DNA from 2 places in the Brevibacillus sp. AY1 genome. Region 1 is predicted to be linked to the other one. Evidence: a T-box and tRNA genes for the amino acid it is inferred to sense, from the RefSeq annotation. Region 1 holds a T-box; the other holds one or more tRNA genes.

The links. A T-box is a leader RNA that pairs with one kind of tRNA and senses whether it is charged. The one in region 1 lies ahead of argS (arginine--tRNA ligase), so its partner is inferred to be a tRNA-Arg.
Region 2: it has a tRNA-Arg gene. The T-box ahead of argS (arginine--tRNA ligase) is inferred to sense a tRNA for this amino acid. The anticodon was not compared.

The regions. Positions count from the first base shown of each region.
Region 1 covers NZ_JAFLPN010000001.1:286,091-289,509, reverse strand. Annotated here, with positions in the region: gene JZI27_RS01495 (YjcZ family sporulation protein) at 128-229, shown strand; gene JZI27_RS01490 (hypothetical protein) at 373-867, shown strand; T-box leader at 910-1,162, shown strand; gene argS (arginine--tRNA ligase) at 1,229-2,944, shown strand; gene JZI27_RS01480 (hypothetical protein) at 3,000-3,407, opposite strand.
Region 2 covers NZ_JAFLPN010000043.1:17,242-20,660, reverse strand. Annotated here, with positions in the region: gene aceB (malate synthase A) at 1-508, shown strand, start outside; gene aceA (isocitrate lyase) at 538-1,827, shown strand; tRNA gene JZI27_RS21630 (tRNA-Arg) at 1,928-2,004, shown strand; gene JZI27_RS21625 (LacI family DNA-binding transcriptional regulator) at 2,240-3,250, shown strand; gene JZI27_RS21620 (RraA family protein) at 3,262-3,419, shown strand, end outside.

The DNA of each region.
Region 1 (3,419 bases):
AACAATTTGTCTATTTTCATTGACGCTTCAAGATCGCGCCCAAATTTCCGGCAACTGGTCATTCGCCCACGCCAACCTCCGCGTTCGTGTATAGACTAGAGCATAACGGAAAGGAGGGAAAACAAACATGAGTACTTCTTACAGCAGCGGCTTTTTTGGTGAAGCCTTCGCAATCGTGCTCGTTCTGTTTATCCTGCTGGTCATCGTTGGGTGCTCTGACGACTGCTAGGCCATCAGACAGAATAGCTAAAAGAGCCTGAAGACTTCTTCAGGCTCTTTTTTCACATGTAACGTCAAGCACCCGCTTGATTGTCAGTGTTATCGTGATTTGCTATGATGGGGAACGAAGGACAACAAAGGAGCGAACCCTAAGTGGATACACTACTTCCCCAAGAAAAGGATGCATTTATCTCTGCATTGGAAAATATTAAAGTACTCGAACAAAGTGAATTCGAGACTTATAGCATTGTGAAGCATCGTGAGACCCAGCAGCATTATTTGCGCTACTTCCTTGTCCATATCAACCTGGTTGAGGGAGGTCGACGCAACGAGCACGACCACTTCCTGCCTGTCGAATCCGACGACGTTCTCGGACTGTTATTCGGTGAGCAATCTTATCATTTTCCCGACAACTGGCGCAAACCTTATTTGCGCAGTGGTAATGACAACCGCTTGATTCCCTTCGATCCCTCCGAGAATTACGATCTGGAGGAAGAGGCCAGGGCTGAGCTTGCGATGCTGGAGCAGCTGGAAACGTTCAAGAATCAATGGATGAACACGGAAAACCTGAGCGCTGAAGAAAAAGAAAAGCTGACGCGCGAGTATTTTCAAAAATTGGATCAAATCCTTAAAAAGCCAGAAGAGTAAGTTGCACATGCTCGTCTTTTTTGGCTATAATGCATAGATAAGGATGAATCGTTGATAAGGAAAGTACTCCATGTGTGAAGCTGAAGCGAGTCGGGGAAGGTGCAAGCCCGATGCGGACCATGTGAGGAAACGCCCCTTGGAGATGCTGCCTGAAAATCTGCGTTCCTTACGCAGATCGCGTAGGGACATGCCGGTACTGCCCGTTATCGCAGATCAAGCGGTTTTTGCTGGCCTCTGACAGGATAGCAAAAACAACAAGAGTGGCACCGCGGGAGCATAACCTCTCGTCTCTTTTTTCAGGAGACGCAGGGGTTTTTTTATTTGCGGATCACACCTTCACAAGTGAAAGGAGTATCAAAAAATGAGCTACAAGCATCAAGTGGCGGAGAAAATTGCTTCCGCCCTGGTTCACCTCGGCGTGGACTCGCTGACCAAAGAAAACGTTTATAACATGCTGGAAACCCCACCAAATCCGGCGATGGGCGATATCGCCTTCCCTTGCTTTCAATTAGCGAAAGCACTGCGCAAAGCACCTCCCATGATCGCTGCAGAGCTGACTGAACAAATCAGTGGCGCACCATTGAAGGAAGTAAAGGCTGTCGGCCCATACGTCAACCTCTTTTTGGATCAGGAAATGGTTGCCCAGCAAGTGATCAGCACTGTTCTTTCTCAAGGAAAAGCTTATGGAGACAGCGATCTGGGACAGGGACGCAATGTCCCCATTGATCTCTCCTCCCCCAACATCGCAAAACCGTTCTCGATGGGACATCTGCGTTCAACCGTAATTGGTAACGCCATCGCCAACATCATGGAAAAGCAAGGCTACAAACCGGTGCGCATTAATCACTTGGGTGACTGGGGCACCCAGTTCGGAAAATTGATCGTAGCTTACAAGCTATGGGGAGACGAAGAAAAGGTAAAAGCAGAGCCAATCAAAGAACTGCTCAGTCTCTATATCCGTTTCCATGAAGAAGCAGAAAACGATCCATCCCTGGAAGATCAAGGCCGTGAATGGTTCAAAAAGCTGGAAGACGGTGACACAGAAGCAAAGCATCTGTGGACCTGGTTCCGTGACGAGTCCCTGAAGGAATTCATGAAGATCTACGACTTGATGAACGTATCCTTCGACTCCACCAATGGCGAAGCCTTCTACAACGACAAGATGGACCGGGTCGTTCAGCTATTGGAGGAAAAAGGACTGCTGACCGAGTCCGATGGCGCACAGGTCGTTACACTGGATGAGTACGACATGCCACCTTCTCTGATCAAAAAATCAGATGGGGCGACCCTTTACGCGACCCGTGACCTAGCTGCTGCCTTGTACCGCCATGAAACCTACGATTTTGCCAAAGCAGTTTACGTGGTCGGAAATGAACAACGCCTCCACTTCCAGCAGCTGTACAAGGTGCTGGAAAAAATGGGCTATCCGTGGGCAGCAAACATGTACCACATTCCATTCGGGATGATGCTCAAGGATGGAAAGAAAATGTCCACCCGTAAAGGGAAAGTCGTCTTGCTGGAAGAGGTATTGGCTCAGGCGATTGCTGATGTGCAGAAAGTGATTGAAGAAAAAAATCCATCGCTAGCCAACAAGGAAGAAGTATCTCGTCAGGTGGGCGTAGGTGCCGTGATCTTCCACGATTTGAAAAACTATCGTCTCAACGACATCAACTTCTCCTGGGAAGAGATGCTTACCTTTGAAGGAGAGACCGGGCCGTACGTTCAATATACGCACGCTCGTGCCTGCTCGCTGCTGCGCAAGGGCAACTACCAGCCTGAGTCGCAGACCTCCCTCGCTCCAGGGGCATTGGACAGCAAGGAAGCCTGGGCAGTCGTCACACTGCTGAATGCATTCCCAGACATCGTCGAGCGTGCAGGAGACAACTTTGACCCGTCTCTGATCGGCAAATACGTGATTGATCTGGCACAGGTCTTCAACAAATTTTATGCCAACATCCGTATTCTCGCGGAAGAAGAAGAAATCAAAGCTTCTCGTCTCCAGCTGGTTGCCGCCGTCACAACCGTTCTCAAGGAAGGTCTGCGCCTCCTGGGACTGGCAGCTCCGGAAGAAATGTAAGGTTGCTATTGAAAACGAAAGCCGCTGTCCCCGTTCGGGAGCAGCGGCTTTCCATTTATGCTTCGTCTGATTGCGTTTTATTTTTTTTGCCAAACCAAGTTTTGGCTACCAGCTCAACGACTTGCTTGGGCAAGGATACGGGCGCTTCCAGCTCGTTGCCGTTTGCGTCCACTTTCCGGTATAAAAGAGCTGTATCGTCCTGGGGATCTGATTTGGTCTGCACCATCCACTCCCCGATGTTACCTGCATGCGTCCATTCCTCGATCATCAGCTGGTACTCGCCTGGAGCCAGCTCAATGTAATCGTCTTCGGACACGTCCACAATCGCATACCCATCATGTTCGATTTCCGCATCGTATGTATGTCCATTGGCTTTTTCGTAAAGCTCTAGCTCCTGTAGATCGTTCAGGTTCTCCTTTAGTACCGTAAAATCCGCAATCGTCACTTTGATTCGCTTTTTCATCTGCTTGCAACC
Region 2 (3,419 bases), on a different contig from region 1:
ATGGGTTGCGCATCCGGGATTGGTGCCCGTCGCGATGGAGGTATTCAATCGTCTGATGCGAGAGCCCAATCAGATCTGGTACAAACGCGAGGACGTGCAAGTGTCTGCGGAGCATCTGCTGGCTGTCCCAGCTGGGGAGATTACGGAAGAAGGGGTCCGCACGAATATCAGTGTCGGCATCCAGTATATCGAGGCGTGGCTGCGCGGATCAGGAGCGGTGCCGATCCGCAATCTGATGGAGGATGCTGCGACAGCCGAAATCTCCCGCGCGCAGGTTTGGCAATGGATTCGCCATGATAAAGGAGTTTTATCGGATGGCCGCAAAATCACGATCGCGCTGGTAAAGCAGTGGACGAGTGAGGAAATGCTTCTTTTGAAGCAGGAGCTGGGTGAGGAAAAGTATCAGCATAGCCAGTTCCCGTTGGCAGGAGAGCTGTTCCTGAGACTGGTGACAGAGGATACGTTTGAAGAGTTTTTAACCATACCGGGTTATCGCTATTTAGCTTAAATATAAAAACATGGGTGGAGGAAATGAAAATGACGAAAATCAACAAGCAGGAAGCGATTCAACAAGTGGAGCAATATTGGCAAACGGAACGTTTTCAAGGAATCACGCGCAGCTATTCGGCCGAAGATGTCGTACGATTGCGTGGTACGGTGCAGGTAGAGCATACCTTGGCACGACTAGGTGCGGAAAGATTGTGGAGCTTGCTTCATACCGAACATCATATCAAGGCGCTGGGGGCATTGACCGGGAATCAAGCGATCCAGCAGGTAAAAGCAGGGTTGAAAGCAATCTACCTGAGCGGCTGGCAAGTCGCAGCTGATGCCAACCTGGCTGGACAAATGTATCCGGACCAGAGCTTGTATCCTGCCAACAGTGTGCCGCAGGTAGTTAAAAGAATTAATCAGGCTTTGCAACGGGCCGATCAGATCGATCAATCCGAGGGAGGCTCTGACACGCATTGGTTCGCACCGATCGTCGCAGATGCGGAAGCCGGATTTGGTGGACCGCTCAACGTCTTTGAGCTGATGAAAGGCATGATTGAAGCGGGTGCAGCAGGTGTTCATTTTGAGGATCAGCTGGCTTCCGAGAAAAAATGCGGACATATGGGCGGCAAGGTGCTGATCCCGACTCAGGCAGCTGTTCGCAACCTGATCTCTGCTCGATTTGCAGCCGATGTGATGGGCGTTCCGACCATCATTGTAGCACGTACAGATGCGAATGGTGCTTTCCTTATCACGAGCGACATCGATGAGCAGGATCAGCCGTTTCTCACAGGAGAACGTACACCAGAAGGCTTTTTCCGTCTACGTGGCGGGCTGGATGCTGCTATCGCACGCGGTTTGGCTTATGCGCCTTACGCTGATCTCATCTGGTGCGAGACTGCGGAGCCGAATCTCGAGGAGGCGCGTCGCTTTGCCGAGGCGATTCATGCAAATTTCCCGGGTAAAATGCTGGCTTACAACTGCTCTCCGTCATTCAATTGGAAGAAAAAGCTGGATGACGCATCCATCGCTCGCTTCCAGGAAGAGCTGGGCGAGATGGGTTACAAATTTCAGTTCGTCACCCTCGCAGGCTTCCATGCCCTCAATTACGGCATGTTTGAGCTGGCTCGCAACTACCGTGATCGCGGCATGGCGGCATACTCTGAGCTACAGCAGGCAGAATTTGCGAGCGAAGTGTACGGCTACACGGCTACGCGTCATCAGCGCGAGGTAGGTACCGGGTATTTCGATGAGATCGCGCAGGTGATCGCTGGCGGGAACTCTTCGACCACAGCTTTGAGCGGCTCGACAGAGGAAGAGCAATTTACTCATCATTAATTCGGAAAAAAAGAGGAGGATCAGGGCTTGTTTGCCCTGGTCCTCCATTTGCCAAATGGCGATACTCTTTTTATAATGGAGAGTGTACAAAAGAAAATCTGTCCCCGTAGCTCAGCAGGATAGAGCAACGGTTTCCTAAACTGTAGGTCGGAGGTTCGAATCCTCTCGGGGACGCCATCGAAAAACCGCGTGATTGCGCGGTTTTTTCTATTTTTTCGAAAAGCCCAACCACTGCAAGCTGTGAAATATAATTCTGCTAATTCAAAAAAAATACATATTGAAATCGCTTTATTGGGCTGTTAATATCTAGTTAACCGATTCACGAAACCGATTTCCAAAAACGGTTTCCAAAACTTCTAATACGAATGAATCCTTTATTTCTCAAAGAAATATGGAAAAGAGGAACTGATTAATGAAAGTAACGATTGATGATGTGGCAAAAAAGGCTGGGGTATCCAAGACTACGGTCTCCAGAATTCTGAACGGTCACTTCGAACACGCAACAGAAGAAACGAAGAAACGCATATTGGAAGTGATTCGTGAATTGGATTATCGCCCAAATGCTTTGGCTAGAGGATTAAAGCAGATGCGGACAAACGTACTGGGAATCATTTTGTCCAATTTGCAAAACCCGTACTGGACCAGGGTGTTGGAGGGTGTGGAGGACGCTTGTCGTGCTCTGGGCTACAGTTTGATGATTTGCAACTCCAATGACGATCCTCAATTGGAGGAAGAGTACATCAGGGGACTACAGATGAGGCAGGTCGACGGGATCATTATCAACCCGACGATGAAAAATTTTGCCTTGTACGAGTCTTTGATTGGCAATAAATATCCCGTTGTGGCGGTCAACCGTAAAGTGGCGGAGCTGGAGCTGGATACCGTTGTCGTGGACAATGTGATGGGTGCTATGCTGGCCATTGATCAGCTGTGCAAAAATGGTCGGAAAAATATCGCGATCATGGTGTACCCTCCTGAAGGCGTAAGTCCGAGACTCGAACGGATTGAAGGATACAAGCAGGGCTTGGTTCGCAATGGCTTGGCTGTGCGTGATTCGCTGATTCGGATCTTGCCAGAGAAAAAAGGGATTGTGAAAGAAGCCACCAAGGAGCTGCTTGCACAATCACCAGAAGTAGATGCGATTTTTTCTACCAACAACATGATGACGCTGGAAATCCTCGAAGCCATCAAGGAACAAAACCTGCGCGTGCCCCAAGATATTTCGCTCATAGGCTACGACGAGACGGTCTGGTCGATGCATTTGGATCCTCCTTTGACAACGGTTAATCAGCCGGCCTATGAAATGGGAGAAATCGCAGTAAAAAGTCTAATCAAGCGTATTCAGGCAAAGCGGCCCGTAAAGGCCAAAACAACATTGCTGGAACCCAATTTGATTATTCGTCGCTCTTGCGGGACGAAGTAGGAGGAATCATCATGGTGAACATCGGCTTTCGAGTATTTCCAATCAGCAAGCGCCCTGCGAAGGAGCTTGTAGAACAATTTCGGCACGTAGTTACTCCTCATATCAGCGATAACCTCAATCGGATGCATGGCGTGGCTGCCGGATTAACGCCCTATCATAAAGAAGGAAA